4 regions of the Pseudoalteromonas sp. MMG012 genome follow, and region 3 is predicted to be linked to each of the others. Evidence: predicted binding sites of a transcription regulator. Region 3 holds the regulator's gene; each other region holds the start of a gene.

Region 1 (4,395 bases), on a different contig from region 3:
TGTGAGAGTCGCAGGGCAAGCACAAAATACGGTTATCGGGCAATTAGTTATAAGTGACTTTATTAACCCATCAGGTTTAGAGCCAATGGGTCAGAATTTATATACGGAAACAGCGGTGAGTGGAGCACCAGTGCAAGGGAATCCGAGTGCAGATGGATTAGGTTCTATTGTGCAAGGAGCATTGGAGACATCAAATGTCAATGTGACTGAAGAGTTGGTCAACTTAATTGAAACCCAGCGAGTCTATGAAATGAACTCAAAAGTGATTTCTTCAGTGGATGAGATGCTGAGTTATATCAATCAGCAGTTATAAATTTTAGGAGGTTGTATGCGTGCTTTATGTATGATTGTGGCGGCATTGATTTTGCTTTCTGGTTGCGTGTCGACACAAAATAGTGAGGTTGTGCGTGATGACCCTTATTATGCACCTATGTATCCAGAACAAGATTTAGAGCAAGTCGTTGCGACAGGGTCATTATTTAATCCAAATCGTTCGAATGATTTATATGCAGATAAGAAAGCGCTACGCACAGGCGATATTATTACTGTTGTACTAAGAGAGTCAACACAAGCATCTAAAGCAGCGAACAGTGAAACCGATAAAGAAACGGATTTAAAACTAGATCCTGTATTAGGCTTTAATGGTACGCCGGTAAATATTGGCGGAGACAATATTCAATTTGGTTTAGGGTCCGAGTCATCTTTTAAAGGTGACAGCAAAGCAAATCAATCAAACAGTTTGTTTGGTAACATTTCTGTCAATGTGATGCGGGTGTTACCCAATGGTAATTTGGTGATCCGAGGAGAAAAGTGGCTTACTTTAAATACAGGGGAGGAGTTTATCCGCCTCGAAGGTCTCGTTCGAGCAGCAGATGTTGCTGCGGACAATACGGTTGAGTCAAATCGCATTGCGAATGCCCGTATTCAATATTCAGGGAAAGGGCAAGGCCAAGAAGCACAAAGTTCAGGCTGGTTAACTCAATTCTTTATGAGTACGTTGCTACCATTTTAGGGCACAAATATTATGAAACTATGTCATCTATTCTTATCTGTATTATTGATAACGCTAGTACCAATAGCGAAGGCTGAACGGGTCAAGGATATAAGTATGGTGCAAGGCGTTCGCTCTAACCAATTAGTAGGCTATGGCTTGGTTGTGGGTTTGCCTGGTACGGGTGAATCAAGTCGTTTCACCGAACAGAGCTTTAAAGCAATGTTAAGTGGTTTCGGCATTACTTTGCCGTCTTCTTTGAAACCAAAAATAAAGAATGTGGCGGCTGTTGCAGTTCATGCTGATTTGCCCCCTTTTACTAAGCCCGGCCAAACGATTGATGTAACTGTGTCTTCAATAGGCAGTGCGGGCAGTTTACGGGGAGGTACGTTATTACAAACCTTTTTAAAAGGGGTGGATGGTAATGTATATGCTATTGCTCAGGGAAGTATGATTGTTGGTGGTCTTGGTGCGGAGGGCTTAGATGGCAGCAGGGTGGTCATTAATACGCCCACCGTTGGTCGAGTGCCAAATGGAGGAACTGTTGAACGTGAAGTTAAAAGCCCATTTACACAAGGTGATTTTATCACTTTTAATTTGAATAGCCCTGATTTTACAACTGCTAAGCGTCTGGCTGATACAATCAATAATTTGGTGGGTCCTAATAGTGCTAAACCGATGGATGCGGCATCTATACGTGTAATCGCACCAAGAGACCCGTCTCAGCGAGTTTCTTATTTATCGACTCTAGAAAATCTGGAGTTTAAACCAGCAGATACAAGTGCAAAAATTATCGTAAACTCTCGCACAGGTACCATAGTGATAGGTAAAAATGTCAAATTACAGCCAGCAGCAATTACACATGGTGGTTTGACAGTGACAATTGCTGAACAGCAAAATGTCAATCAGCCTCAGCCTTTGGCGGAAGGGGAAACCGTTGTCACTAGGCAAAGTATTATTGACGTAGATACGGACGATTCTCGTGCTTTTGTGTTTGACCCAGGTATTAGTCTAGATGATTTAGTGCGAGCTATTAATGAAGTAGGTGCAGCTCCTGGCGATTTAATGGCTATTCTAGAAGCACTAAAGGAAGCTGGTGCAATAAATGGTCAATTAGTTGTCATTTAAAAAGTTACTATTAATTAATATATTAGCCCTAATTAGTTAGGGCTTTTTATTGGCTTGAATCTTGCTTGTTAAATGTTATGAATAGTTAAGTGTCATTAAGCCGATGAATACAAATCCGTTAGAAAAGCAGAATTTCTTTGATTTGAGCGATTTAAATAGCTTGAGAAAAGATGCACTGAAAAGCGGTGGCGATCCAAACGCCTCTGATGAAGCGCTAAAAAAAGCGGCACAACAATTTGAGTCAATTTTCACCCAAATGTTGATGAAAAGTATGCGCAAAGCGAATGAGGCGATGGAAGATAAAAATAGCCCTTTTAACTCTAGCGGCGTTAAATTTTTTGAAGAAATGCATGATCAGCAATTATCAATGGATTTGTCCAGTAAAGGCAGTTTGGGGCTGGCAGACTTAATTGTTCAGCAGTTATCACCCAACGCACAGGGTTATACGCCGGCGTCAGTATTACGTACAGGTGCTGATTTTGAGAGTGACCGACGTGCTGCAGGGGAATTACTCGATAAGCAACCTTCGCATGTGAACGCGACCTCATCTACTACAAGCGAAAGTGCATCATTTAACGACCCAGAGTCTTTCGTATCAACCATGTGGGAACACGCAAAAACGGCTGCTCAGAAAATAGGGCTCAATCCAGCTGTAATGGTTGCTCAAGCCGCATTAGAGACTGGTTGGGGGAAACATATCATTGCTAAAGCAGATGGTTCGAGTAGTAATAATTTATTTAATATAAAGTCAGACAAAGCGTGGCAAGGTCAAAGTGCCAAAAAACTGACTTTAGAGTTTGAAGATGGTTTGCCAGTGAAAAAACAAGCGAGTTTTCGTGCCTACGACACAATAAAAGACAGCATGAATGATTACGTGGATTTCTTACAAGGAAACCCTCGTTATCAAGACGCATTAAAAAAAGTAGCGCAACCCGAGCAATATTTATCAGCCTTACAAGATGCAGGTTACGCCACTGACCCACAATATGCAGCCAAAATAAAGAATGTACTACAACGTAGCGACTTAAAAGAAATGCTTACATCGTTGGTTCGAAAGGGAGTGAATTAAGATGTCGTTCAATCTAATGAATATTGGAACCAGTGGAATTAGAGCCAGCACTGAGCTGTTACAGACCACAAGTAAGAATATTTCCAACCTGAATACCAAAGGGTATATCCGTGAGCGTACTGAGCATTCGACCATGGTTGGCAATCAAGTCGGTCGTGGTGAAACGGTTCGTTTAATTAATGAGTTTGCGCAGAAACAGTTGAATCGTGATATTTCTAATAAAACGTATTATGAACAATTTGTCACCGAGGCCTCTCGTGTCGATACATTGTTTGCCGAAGACTCAAATAGCTTAAATAAGAGTATTAATTCTCTGTTTAATAATTTACAAGAAGCAATGAATCAACCATCTTCAAGAGTAACCCGTGGTTTATTTTTAACCGATGCAGAGAACTTGACGGAGCAAATGGATAGGTTGTCTGGCATTGTATTTGATCAAGGTAATATTGTTAATCAACAGCTTGACTTGTTTGCAAATGAAGCGAACAACCTAATACAGAAGGTCAGCGATTTAAATGCACAAGTTGCATCGTTAAATACCCCAACAGGTACGAAAGCGTCGAGTTCAGTATTAAATGAGCGGGACCAAGCAATCAGTGATTTAGCGGAGCTGGTGGATATTGAAACATTAGATGGTCCTAATGGTGAAAAGCTCGTGTTTTTAGGTTCCGGCCAAGCGTTAGTAATGGAAAACGGTACATTTAATGCGTTTTCACTTGCAGGGGATCCTGACCCGAATGTACGAGATTTAAAATTGGACGTTAAAGATGGCCAAGCTGTAGCGCTTGAGGTCAATTCGAGTACATTAAAGGGAAAAATTGGTGGTTTGCTGGCATTTAGAGATGAAATATTACAGCCAGCGCAAAACCAGTTGGGTCAAATAGGGATTGCATTGGCTGACGCATTTAATGAGCAAAACAAAAAAGGCATGGATTTAGATGGTAATTTAGGCGGTGAGCTATTTAAAATTCCAACGACTACGGCGTTTCCGTACAAAGGTAATAATGCAGGTACTACATCTGTTGTTACGGCGACATTAGAAGCGGGAAAAGGTAAAGATATTCCAGCAACTGACTTTATAGTTAATTATCTAACGGCAACAACAGTAGAAGTGGCTGCCGTTGATAGCAAAGGAAATATAATCGGTACTGCGTCAACTGGAAACATTACACCCCCAGGAAATATCGTGTTTACGGGTCCAGCAACC
Region 2 (4,395 bases), on a different contig from region 3:
GATTGATTCTGGTTATATCTATGTGGTGATGGCTGAAGGTCGCGTGGAGTGATTGACCTATTAGCCTTTTAATACCTAATCCGAATAGTTCACTACTGCTTGTATTGGCATAGTGAACGATAAAGTTCTTATCGAGTAAAATAACGGACGTTGCTAAATTATGCCACAAGTCAGGGAGGAGTTGCTCATGGAGTTGTTCCATATTGGTTCACCTTAATTAGATATTGCACCAATGTAGTGCGATAGTAGCATAGCATTATTAGTGATTTTATTTCTAGGCAATACTCAAGGCGCTTAAATAGGTAACACTTTAATTATTTTATACTTTTTCTGTGCAGATAAAACGTGGTTGGATCACTTTGCGCGAGTGCTTTTCCCTGTTCATTGTAGAGCCTTAACAGTAGAGAGTGCTCCCCTCGAGATACGTTATGTAAGACAAATGTTGTGCTTGTTTGCATAGGTCCTGTTGCTTTTCCATCTAACGTTAATTGCACTTTTAAACCATTGGAGAAGCTAGGCTGAATTTGCCCTGTAACATAGATGGTGCCAGTATTTTCTCTGAGTGTTTGCTCGTGGTTTGGTGAGGTAATACTTGCTGTATATTCAATCGCTTTTTGACTTGCTTGCGTATTGAGTATACTTGTATCAACAGCGGGCATTGTCATTGATTTATTTAACTGTATTTCTTGTGCGCCTTGTCGTGGTACATCAGAAAAGACCCAATTACCCTGCTCATCTTTCCAACGGTACACCTTTGAGTCTGCTAAAACTGATGAACTAAACAATACAAAACACCCTAAAAATAAAAGCCGCATTTAGATCTTGCCTGATATCAAAAATATACTCTAATACTCTAGACTGTTGTGAATTACTTTTCCATAAAAAAGCCCGCTTTGCGGGCTTGAGAACACATATGATCTGAATACGTAATTACACGCTGTAGTACATTTCAAACTCAACAGGGTGAGTTGTCATGTTCAGTTTTTCCACTTCCTGTGACTTAAGTGCAATATAAGCATCAATTAAGTCATGAGTGAATACTCCACCTTGTACTAAAAATTCACGATCAGCATCAAGACACGCTAACGCTTCATCAAATGAGGCTGCCACGGTTGGAATTTCAGCAGCTTCCTCAGCTGGTAGGTCGTATAGATCTTTATCCATCGCATCGCCAGGGTGGATTTTATTTTTAATCCCGTCCAGGCCAGCCATAAGCATTGCTGAGAATGCAAGATATGGGTTAGCTGTTGGGTCTGGGAAACGAACTTCTATGCGTCGAGCGCGCTCTGAAGGGACGACTGGAATACGAATCGAAGCTGAACGGTTACGTGCTGAATATGCAAGCATGACCGGTGCTTCAAACCCAGGTACTAAACGTTTGTATGAGTTAGTTGACGCATTGGCAAATGCATTAATTGCTTTAGCATGCTTGATGATGCCGCCAATGTAATAAAGAGCATCTTCAGATAAACCGCCATATTTATCACCAGCAAATAAGTTTTTGCCGTCTTTAGCAAGTGATTGGTGACAGTGCATACCTGAACCATTATCACCAACAACAGGCTTAGGCATGAATGTTGCTGTTTTACCATATAAATGAGCCATGTTATGAATAACATACTTCATTTCTTGAATCTCATCAGCCTTTAAAACCATGGTATTAAAGCGCGTCGCAATTTCATTTTGACCAGCGGTAGCTACTTCATGGTGGTGGGCTTCTACTACTTGACCCATTTCTTCCAGTACCAAACATGTCGCACTACGCCAATCTTGGAAATCATCAACTGGGGCAACAGGGAAGTAACCCCCTTTAACGCCTGGGCGGTGACCAGTATTACCATCTTCATATGCTTTATCTGAGTTCCAAGCTGCTTGTTTAGAATCAATCTTGTACATTGAGCCAGACATATCAGTTTTATACTTAACATCGTCAAAAACAAAGAACTCAGGCTCAGGCCCAAATAAAACTGTATCTGCAATGCCGGTTGAGCGCATATATTCTTCTGCTCGTTTTGCAACAGAGCGAGGATCACGTTCGTATCCTTGTAATGTTGCTGGCTCAACAACATCACAACGAACAATCATCGTTGTTTCTTCAGCAAATGGGTCAAGTTTAACAGAAGCTGCGTCAGGCATTAAAACCATGTCAGATTCGTTAATGCCTTTCCAGCCAGCTATAGACGAGCCATCAAACATTTTGCCATCTTCGAAGAAGTCTTCATCGGCTTGGTGATGAGGAATTGAAACGTGTTGCTCTTTACCTTTGGTATCTGTAAAACGTAAATCTACAAACTTAACGTCATTTTCTTTAATAAAATCTAAAACCGATTGTGACATGTGTCCTCCGACTCGATGGGTTATTATTTTGTGTAGCATTATATTGATGCGACTTGGCTTACCTTAAGCGTATTTCATGCCAAATATTTAACGTATTGATTTATATTAATATAAATTAAATTTAAATTAGGTTTTATGTTTTTTTGCACCATCTTGGTGCGATGTTGTTTCGTAATGGTGCGTGCCAGCATGTAACGCGCTAGTATGGTGCGTAGTAAAATAAGCTTAGTATTATTTATTAGTAGTGCAATTTATAGCCCTGAAAACCCTCTAAAAAATACAATGACTTGATAAAGTCATAAAATTTATGTTGGATAAACTTTCATCCATCGCCGTAATAAGGGATAATGTGCGCCGTTTAAATCCTATATTGGGACATCTCTGGCGCGCCAACATTTAGTGAAATCGCGTAGATCGACTAGGATCACTGAGATTCAACTTTCTCTGAGTAATTATATGAGCATCGAAAAGTTAAGAAATATTGCGATTATCGCACACGTTGACCACGGTAAAACAACCCTAGTTGATAAGTTGCTAGAGCAATCAGGCACACTAGAAACACGCGGCGGCAACGAAGAGCGTGTAATGGATTCAAATGATATCGAAAAAGAGCGCGGTATCACCATCCTTGCAAAAAATACTGCGATTGAGTGGAATGATTACCACATCAACATCGTAGATACTCCAGGACACGCCGATTTTGGTGGTGAAGTAGAACGTGTACTTTCAATGGTTGATTCAGTTCTTCTATTAGTAGATGCGCAAGAAGGTCCAATGCCGCAAACGCGTTTTGTAACACAAAAAGCATTCGCATTAGGTCTTAAGCCAATCGTGGTAATTAACAAGATTGATAAGCCAGGTGCACGCCCTGATTGGGTTATGGATCAGGTATTTGATTTATTCGACAACCTTGGTGCAACGGACGAGCAGCTAGATTTCCAAGTTATTTATGCATCAGCAATCAATGGTTGGGCGACATTAGATCTTGATAATGAATCAGATAACATGCAACCAATGTTTGAAGCGATTGTAGAGCAAGTTGAAGCACCAGATGCTGATCCAGCAGGTGACTTCCAAATGCAGATCTCTCAACTAGATTATAACTCATATATCGGTGTTATCGGTGTAGGCCGTATTAAACGCGGTTCTGTTAAGCCTAACCAGCAGGTTACAATTGTGGGTGCTGATGGTGCAACGCGTAATGGTAAAGTTGGCCAAGTAATGAGTTACTTAGGTCTTGACCGCCACGAAGCTGCTGAAGCACAAGCCGGCGACATCATTGCAATCACAGGTCTTGGTGAACTGAAAATTTCAGACACTATCTGTGACGTAAATGCAGTAGAAGCATTGACTCCGTTATCAGTTGATGAGCCGACAGTAACAATGACGTTCTCTGTAAACACTTCGCCGTTTGCTGGACAAGAAGGTAAGTTTGTTACTTCACGTAATATCCTTGAGCGTCTTGAAAATGAATTAGTTCACAACGTAGCACTGCGTGTTGAAGAGACTGAAAACCCTGATAGCTTCCGCGTGTCTGGCCGTGGTGAATTACACCTAGGTATCTTGATTGAAAACATGCGTCGTGAAGGTTATGAGCTAGCTGTTTCTCGTCCAGAAGTAATTCTTCGTGAAGTTGATGGTCAGTTAGAAGAACCGTTTGAAACAGTAACAATTGATGTTCAAGATGAGCACCAAGGTTCAATTATGGAACAACTTGGTCTTCGTAAAGCAGAAATGACGGATATGGCTCCAGATGGTAAAGGCCGTGTGCGTATGGATTTCATGATGCCTTCACGTGGTTTAATCGGTTTCCAAACTGACTTTATGACGCTGACATCAGGTTCAGGCTTAATGTACCACACGTTTGACCACTATGGCCCATACAAAGGCGGTACTATTGGTAAGCGTAAGAATGGTGTATTAATTGCGAATGCAACAGGTAAAGCGCTAACAAACGCATTATTCAACCTTCAAGAACGTGGTAAGCTGTTTATTGGACACGGTGTAGAAGTCTACGAAGGTATGGTTATTGGTATTCATAGCCGTGATAACGACCTG
Region 3 (4,395 bases):
GCTACTTTCTAACAAAAGTAATGCCAAAACACTGTCGCCAGCAGCTTCTTTGTCATCTTGGTATAAGGTAATTTTTGCGTCGAACTTGATGGCCAGTTGTGCCAGTACTGTTGCGGCTCTGGCATGCAGACCACACTTATTCTGAATTAAGAAAGTACCCTCATAATACATTGTATTAATTGTTTTGCTCACGATGACGGATCTGAACATTTGGATGAGATCGTTGAAAACTTTCCCCAATTGTTTGCGCTAAATACACAGAGCGATGTTGCCCGCCTGTACAGCCGATAGCGATGGTAAGATAGCTGCGGTTATTACGTTCAAGATGGGGTAACCACGTTTGTACAAAGGTTTGAATTTGCCAAGTGAATTTTTGTACGATGCTATGCCCAGCTAAATACTCTTGAACGGGTTGATCTAAGCCCGTTAGTGGTTTTAGTTCTGGTTCCCAATGAGGGTTAGGCAGGAAGCGTGCATCAAACACATAATCAGCATCTTTTGGCATGCCGTGTTTAAAGCCAAAAGATAAAAAGGTAATAATAAGTTGTTTATCTTTTTTACCTAAAATCCGCTCACGGATAGATTCAGCTAACTGGTGGACACTGAGGTCGGTTGTATCAATAAATACATCGGCACTGGTGATCAGTACATCCAATAGCTGCTTTTCTTCTTTAATCGCCAGATCTAATGGTAAGTTATTTATAGAGAGTGGGTGTAGCCTGCGAGTTTCAGAAAAGCGTTTGATCAATGTTTGATCATCACTGTCCAAGTAAAATAATATCGGATTAGCAAATCCTGGTAAATACTCAAGAATATCGTTGAACTCTTGCTGTTGTTTTGGCAAGTTACGCACATCAATACTGACCGCAATTTTGTCATAGCTCTCAGACACGCTTCTAACCAAAGACGGAAGTAAATTGACCGGAATATTGTCAACACAATAGTAGCCTAAATCTTCTAACACTCTTAATGCAACGGACTTCCCAGAACCAGAGCGACCACTAATAATGATTAATTCCACAATTATCCCCTATTTACTAATCTTGAGCCTTAATAATACTATAGAGCTCGGTATCATTGCAGGCATGTCTCAACTGCTTACAGAACTCTTTATCTTTTAAGCTTTCAGCAATTGCAGCGAGTGTTTTCAGATGCTGTTGATTATCACCTTCAGGTACAATGAGTGCAACAAAAATATCGACTGGACGATTGTCTATGGCATCGAATGGAACTGGTTTTTTACTAACTAATATCATCGCAAAAACTTGTTCGATACCTTGCATTCTGCCATGTGGAATAGCGATGCCTTTACCAATTCCAGTGCTGCCTAACTTCTCTCTAGACATGAGTGCAGATAAAACATCATGCTGTTCTAGGTGGGGTAACTGTTCATGTGTAAGTTCGCTAACGTATTCGAGAATACGTTTTTTGCTATTAAAAAGGACCGCAGCTTTACTGCAGTCCTTGTTGATTATTGAGCTAAGTTTCATGGTTAATGTCGAGTAAGCTTTTCTTTGTGTTTGATTACTTGTCTGTCTAGCTTGTCAACCAAACCATCAATAGCAGCATACATATCTTGATGCTCGGTAGAGGCAAATACTTCTGCTCCGCTTAAGTGTAAGGTCGCTTCGGCTTTTTGTACGAGTTTTTCAACATCTAAAATCACATGCACATTATTGATATGATCAAAGTGCCTTTCTAGCTTCGCAAACTTGGTGTTGACATAGTCTCTTAGTGATTCAGTTACTTCTACGTGACGACCAGTTAAATTTAGTTGCATGAGCATTTTCCTTCTTTGATATTACGTCTTATATCAAGCTTTTACGCTGATTCGACGGTGGAATGGCTAACGACTCCCGATATTTTGCTATCGTACGTCGGGCCACTTTGATTCCTTGCTCTGCCAATATATCCGCAATTTTGCTATCACTTAATGGCTTAGCAGTATTTTCGGCGGCAATGAGCTTTTTGATCAATGCTCTAATCGCTGTGGAAGAGCATTCACCTCCGTTTTCGGTACTCACATGGCTCGAGAAGAAATATTTCAACTCAAAAATGCCCCTAGGTGTGTGCATATATTTTTGTGTTGTGACACGTGAAATAGTGGACTCATGCATCTCTACCATTTCAGCCACATCATTTAGCACCATAGGTTTCATTGCTTCAGGGCCATGTTCAAAGAATGCCTGTTGTTGCTGCACAATGCAATTAGTTACTTTCATTAACGTATCATTGCGGCTTTCTAAGCTTTTAATAAACCATTTAGCTTCTTGTAAATGCGAACGAATAAATTGACTATCAGTGCTTGATTTCATTGAGCGAGACATCGCCGCATAGTGATCATTGACTCTAATTTTCGGCATTGAATCAGGGTTTAATTCAACTAACCATCGGCCTTTCACTTTTTTCACAGAGACATCAGGTATGACATATTCAGACTCTTCGCGGATGATACTGGCCGCAGGTTTTGGATTTAAGCTGTGTATTAGAGTCATGACTTCTTTTAAATCGGACTCTTTCAGCTTCGTCTTTTTCATTAGCGTTCGATAGTCTCGACTTGCAAGTAAGTCGATATGTTCGGTGAGCACATGTTTAGTATGTTCCAGCCAAGGTGTACTTTTATCAAACTGATTAAGCTGGATACATAAACATTCTTGTAAGCTCCGAGCAGCAATGCCGACAGGGTCAAATAATTGAATGCGTTTCAGGACAGCCTCAATTTCATCAAGTTCAATGGCATCTTCTGAACTCTCGTCATTAAGGCTTTCTAAGATTTCATCGGTCGATAAGGTTAATAAACCACCATCATCCACGGCTTCCACAATAGCGACAGCGATCCCTCTATCAGTATCACTAAACGGGGTCAGTTCTAGTTGCCACATTAAGTATTCATGGAGCGATTCGGTGGTTGCGCCTTGGTACATGTTTTCGTCTTCAGGCATAGGGCCGCTGCTTGTTGCTGGTGCAGCACTCATGTATTCATCCCATGTGACATCCATCGCAAGTTCTTCGCTAACAGTGTCTTTACTCATAGCCGCGTCTGCATCAAGCTCATAGTCACTGACTGGAGCTTCTTCAATACTGTCTGAATTAGATTCTTCTTTCGAGAGCTCTTTATGTTCTTTTTCTATATTTTCGTTGTCGTTTTCATGCTCTGATTCTTCAACTTCCAGTAATGGGTTGCTGTCCAAGGCTTCTTGGATTTCTTGTTGGAGATCTAGCGTGCTCAATTGCAACAAGCGGATAGCCTGTTGTAATTGGGGTGTCATGGTTAATTGCTGACCCATGCGCAGCTGTAACGATTGCCTCATGTATCTCTAACAATCCTTTCTATTAATCAATTATTAAAATTACCTAGATACTATAACTATAGCCTGAATTGTTCACCTAGGTAGACATCTCGAACAGTTTGATCGGCAAGCACGTGTTCTGGAGTACCTGATGCAATTAATTCACCATGTGAAACTATGTATGCTTTTTCGCACACATCAAGTGTTTCTCGTACATTATGATCTGTGATCAGAACACCTATACCGCGTTTTTTTAAATGTTCGATAATTTTCTTTATATCTAACACCGAAATTGGGTCAACACCAGCAAAAGGCTCATCTAACAGGATAAATTTTGGGTTTGCGGCTAAAGCGCGAGCAATTTCGACTCTTCGACGTTCACCTCCTGACAATGCCATACCTTGACTTGTACGTATATGTTGGATGTTGAATTCATCTAATAATTCATTAAGAATTTGCTCTCGATCAGGTTTACTCAGCTCATTACGAGTTTCTAAAATAGCCATTAAGTTCTGGTAAACGGTTAACTTTCGAAAGATGGAAGATTCTTGCGGTAAATAACCTATGCCTAACCTTGCTCGACTGTGCATCGGTAACAGGGTGATATCGTGGTCATCAATTGTTACGGTACCGTTGTCGCTTGGCACTAATCCAACAATCATATAAAAACTGGTCGTTTTACCTGCCCCGTTGGGGCCTAGCAAGCCAACAATACTGCCTGCCTCGACGGCAAGGCTGACATTTTTTACGACTTGTCGTCCTTTGTAGCTTTTAGCCAAAGCGGTTGCAGTCAAAGTACTCATTTATTATTTGCCTTGTTCTTTATTCGATTTTTTTTCTGGGACTAGAATTGTGTGTACTCGGCCAGTATTTTCATTACCCTTTTCAGCATTTATTAATTGTTTATCCATATCGTAAATTATGGATTGTGCTTTTATGATTTGGCCTGCTTGGTTAATTTCTGCATCACCTTTGATTGTCAGCTTTTTATTCGCTACATCATATCGAACCTCACTCGCCGTGGCACTTAATACGGTGCCATCAGCTTGTGTCTCGGTAAAACGCGCTGGGTTACCTGTAGCGACAAGCAGTTGTTTATTTTCTC
Region 4 (4,395 bases), on a different contig from region 3:
TGCCGGTAATTGTTTTTGTTCTTCATCAGTCATCTTCTGTTAACCACGCTTTCACTACTTGTGAGGAGAGTTCTGGCTCGTTAGCTACTAAAGCTCGTACTGCTTTAAGTAAGTCTTCATCGCCATGTAAGTCTGGTAATTGTAATGTACCATCCGACGAGAAACCAACAGCAGCTGAATCAAAATCGTTATTTAACATATCTAACGTGCTATCACCTAAATCAACACCTGAAGTTAATGAGTCTTCATCAAACTCTTCTAATGTATCATCTGGGTAAATCAGACGCTTCAACATCGGTCTTACAACCGCTAGAATTAACACAATAATAACCAATGCTCCCATCACAAGACGCATTGTTTTCATAAACCACTCTTGTTCCCACAAAGGTAGTTCAGCAGTTTCTAAAATGTCTTCTCGCACAAAGGGCACTGTCACAACTTCAAGTGCATCACCACGCTGCATATCAAACCCTACACCACCTTGCAGTAACCGTCTTATATTATTAATTTCTTCTTGGCTTCTTGGTGCCATAGTTACGGTGCCCTCGGCATCTGCTTTCGCCAAATAATCAACCGCAACTGACACACTGATCCTGCGTATAACACCACTTTGTTGGCGTTTATGGCTAATCGTGGTATCTAGTTCATAATTACGTGTTGCTTCTTTATGCGTTCTACTTGGATTTGCATTATTTCGCCCATTGCCTTGTCCAGCAACTTCAGGAATATTTGAATTAACAGGAGGCTGATTCGTCAACGCACCAGGGATCCCTACCGCCAGCCCTCCGATGTTATTTTCTTCGAAGGTTGTTTCACTTCTCACTGCCGGCAAATCAGGGTTAAAGCGCTTTTGTGTTTCTTCGATGGCGCTAAAGTCCATTGTTAAGTCAACTTGCGCTGTAAACTTCCCTAATCCAACTACTGGGATTAAAATACTGTCAATTTTTTCTAAGTACTCTTGCTCTCTTTTACGCTCTAAATCATACTCTTTACGAGAACGAGCAGCCAATGAATCTTGTGACCCGGAATTAAGTAATCGGCCGTTTTGATTTGTCACAGTTACTCGCGCCGGTTCAAGTCCTTGAACAGCTGAAGCGACAATATCAACAATAGCATCCACTTCTTCTCCACCCAGAGAACGGCCCCGTTTAAGCGTGATTACAACTGTTGCAGAAGGTTTTTTCTCTCTTCTTGCGAATACATTTTCTTTTGGGATAGCCAGTAAAACTTTTGCTCTGGTAATATCTTGAAGTTCTTCAATTGTACGCGCGAGTTGCTGCTCGCGACCGTGCTTTAAACGCTCTCTTTCTAATCGCTGACTCACACCGAAACCCATATCTTGCATTAAAATATCGGTACCAGAGCTTGGCGACTGAGTAAAGCCATCTCGCGCCATTTTGAGTTTAATATTTTGGTAGTCATTTTCAGCAACCATGATGGTGTTGCCATCTAACTCATATTCGACCTTTTGCGCATCTAAAAAATCTAATGTTTGTACAAGCTCATCTGTTGGATACTGCCCTAAAGGACGCATGTCTGGTTGGCGGGCCCAAATGATGATAAAAATTGCGATCGCCAAACAAATCGCCAGTGCTATTACCAAAGTAACTTGACGCAACATATCAACGCCACTTAACCCACTCAAATAGCCTGATTTCTGTTCTTGTTGGTCTTCAGATCCGCCATCGCCTACAGCGCCATCGGATAAAGCCAGTTCAGTTGATTGATTCGTTGCCACAGTTACTCTCCACTACCCAAAAATTATACTGGCATGCTCATGATTTCTTTGTACGACTCAACAAGCTTATTGCGAACTTGCACCGTTGCTTCAAAAGCAACGGAAGATTTTTGTGAGGCTATCATCACTTGAGAAAGAGAGACACTGCGATCTCCCATCTCCATGGCCGTTACCTTAGATTTTGCATCTTTTTGTAAGCCACTTACAGTATTAATTGCATCTGATAGCAAATCACCAAATTGTGCAGAAGATGTAGCGGCACTTTGTACTGGCATGGTTGCATCAGGTTTATTGCGTGTCGCCTCGATAGCGAGTGACTGCATTTCTTGATATAAAGTATTAGGTTGAATATTCATGTGCTGATCCTGTAAATTTGTTACACACAGAATAAAGCATTAATCATGCCAACTAATTGTCGATAAAAATCAATGAGTTAATCATCACTTTGATAGTGCCATATTATTGACAGGAGAAAAGCCAGACAGTGCTGGCTTCCATTCATTAATAAAAATTAATCACGCCGGAAGAGCAATACCTAGATCTCGCATTTTAGCCAGCTTATAGCGTAACGTCCTCGGACTCATGCCCAGTACTTCAGCAACATCTTTACGCTTGCCTTGGTAACGTGATAGTGTCTCTAAAATAATCTGATGCTCTTTATCTTGTAATTCACTTTTATAATCAGTACTTTCGTTTTGGACGTCTACATTATTAGAACGCTCTAATTGGTAGTTCAACTCCACACTCACCGTATTATCTATCAGTGTAGGTTCTGGTAAATCCATGGTTTCAGTGTTTTCAATAAAAATGTCTTGTGCGAATATCGTATTACCCTGTAATAAAATGAGGGCTCGTTGCACAACATTATCTAGCTCTCGTACATTACCAGGCCAATTGTGAGTTAGCAGTTTTTTCTTAGCACCATCATCAATCACAGGAATTAATTTCCCCGACTTACTGCAATGTCTCGCGACCAAGTGTTCCGCCAATACAATAATGTCACCAGGGCGTTGATGCAGCGGCTTCCACATAAGCGGGAACACATTAAGGCGGTAATAAAGATCTTCTCTAAATGTGCCTTTCGCTACTGCTTCTTTTAAATCTCGGTTACTCGTAGCTAATACGCGCACATTTAACTCAATGGTTTTTCTTCCACCTAATCTTTCAACTTCTCTTTCTTGTAAAACTCGCAGTAACTTTGCTTGTAGGCCCAGCTCCATTTCCGTTATTTCATCTAACAAGATAGTGCCACACTGAGCTTGTTCAAACTTACCTGGGCATGCTTGAATTGCACCTGTGAACGCCCCTTTTTCGTACCCAAATAAGGTTGCTTCTAGCATGTTTTCAGGTATGGCTGCGCAATTAATAGCAACAAATGGTGAATCTACTCGGTCAGACTTATCATGAATATAACGCGCGAGTACTTCTTTACCTGAACCGCTCGGACCTAAAACCATAACACTTGCATCTGACTTTGCAACTTTAGCTGCTAACTCCAAAAGCTGTAAACTTTGCGCATCTGCTACAATCGGACCATCTGTTTCTTTCGTTTTCTCTGGCATATAACGACTAACCATATTAAGCAAGACTTCTGGTGCAAAAGGCTTTGCCATATAATCAATCGCGCCTAAACGCATTGCTTCCACCGCGTCATCAATCGTCGCATAAGCAGTCATCATTAGTACAGGCAAATCAGGGTAATTTAATTTGATGGTACGCAGTAAATCAATACCACTCATTGTTCCCATTTGAACATCACTCACAACCAACGAAAAACGTTGCTGTTTTAACAAAATTACGGCTTCTTCAGCACTTGCAGCTTCTACACATTCAAGTCCAGCCAATTGTAATGTGTCTAACAATGCTTCACGCAAACCTGCATCGTCTTCAACGACTAATATAGAATGACTCATACAGCCTCCAATTGTTCCATCTCAAATGAAATAGGTAACAACAAACTAAATTGTGCTCCCCCTTCCTCAATATTACTCACTTCGACCTTGCCTTTATGCGAGTTTGCAACAGAATTAACCACAGCTAAACCAAGCCCAGTACCTTGGCTCTTAGTAGTAAAAAATGGTTCAAATAGTTTACTTTTCAATGATTCATCAACGCCGGGACCATTGTCTGTTACAGAGATTCTAACTCTATCGGATCCGGGTTCTCGCTTAGCACTCACCACAACATGCGCATTAATCCCAATGATTTGAATACTGTTATGAATTAAATTTTGAATCGCACCGGCCAAGGCTGTCTTATTACCAACTATTACAATATCTGGTTCTGGTAGCACCACATCTAATATACTTTCGTGCATCAATACCATCGCATCTGACCCAGCCTTAACTTCACTCAACAATTGCTGCATAGACACTGATTCAACAACTTGCTCCTCACCACTTTTAGCAAATAACAGCATATCATTTACTTGAGATTCTAAATCTTTAAGCCGTGACATAAGCTTTTCATGAAAGCGTATTCGTGCAGTGCCTAACATTTTATTACTGCCCAAATTTGCGGCATAAAGCATAGCTGCTGATAAAGGTGTGCGTACTTGATGCGCCAAAGATGCCACCATCTTGCCTAAAGCGCTCAAGCGTTGCATATGCGCCATCCTTGCTTGCAATTGTCGAGTTTCAGTGAGATCGGTCATTAAA

What was found. The regulator sigma-54, encoded in region 3, starts transcription at its own class of promoters, with help from an activator protein. The targets are predictions, from matches to a motif close to GTTGGCACGNNNNTNGNNT.
Region 1: a site for sigma-54 is predicted at 2,168-2,186, ahead of flgJ (flagellar assembly peptidoglycan hydrolase FlgJ). Genes of this name have one in related genera too.
Region 2: a site for sigma-54 is predicted at 2,403-2,421, ahead of glnA (glutamate--ammonia ligase). Genes of this name have one in related genera too.
Region 4: a site for sigma-54 is predicted at 2,129-2,147, ahead of fliE (flagellar hook-basal body complex protein FliE). Genes of this name have one in related genera too.

The regions. Positions count from the first base shown of each region.
Region 1 is NZ_JAGJEF010000002.1:12,909-17,303, reverse strand. Features, by position in the region: gene flgG (flagellar basal-body rod protein FlgG) at 1-313, shown strand, start outside; gene flgH (flagellar basal body L-ring protein FlgH) at 329-1,012, shown strand; gene J8L97_RS00910 (flagellar basal body P-ring protein FlgI) at 1,025-2,119, shown strand; gene flgJ (flagellar assembly peptidoglycan hydrolase FlgJ) at 2,223-3,188, shown strand; gene flgK (flagellar hook-associated protein FlgK) at 3,190-4,395, shown strand, end outside.
Region 2 is NZ_JAGJEF010000017.1:2,442-6,836, forward strand. Features, by position in the region: gene glnL (nitrogen regulation protein NR(II)) at 1-202, opposite strand, end outside; gene J8L97_RS08145 (DUF4124 domain-containing protein) at 315-815, opposite strand; gene glnA (glutamate--ammonia ligase) at 931-2,337, opposite strand; gene typA (translational GTPase TypA) at 2,794-4,395, shown strand, end outside.
Region 3 is NZ_JAGJEF010000010.1:33,800-38,194, forward strand. Features, by position in the region: gene J8L97_RS05355 (HPr family phosphocarrier protein) at 1-171, opposite strand, end outside; gene rapZ (RNase adapter RapZ) at 176-1,021, opposite strand; gene J8L97_RS05365 (PTS sugar transporter subunit IIA) at 1,038-1,490, opposite strand; gene hpf (ribosome hibernation promoting factor) at 1,493-1,780, opposite strand; gene J8L97_RS05375 (RNA polymerase factor sigma-54) at 1,809-3,311, opposite strand; gene lptB (LPS export ABC transporter ATP-binding protein) at 3,368-4,093, opposite strand; gene lptA (lipopolysaccharide transport periplasmic protein LptA) at 4,097-4,395, opposite strand, start outside.
Region 4 is NZ_JAGJEF010000005.1:23,123-27,517, reverse strand. Features, by position in the region: gene fliG (flagellar motor switch protein FliG) at 1-33, opposite strand, end outside; gene fliF (flagellar basal-body MS-ring/collar protein FliF) at 26-1,738, opposite strand; gene fliE (flagellar hook-basal body complex protein FliE) at 1,762-2,094, opposite strand; gene J8L97_RS02755 (sigma-54 dependent transcriptional regulator) at 2,254-3,651, opposite strand; gene J8L97_RS02750 (PAS domain-containing sensor histidine kinase) at 3,648-4,395, opposite strand, start outside.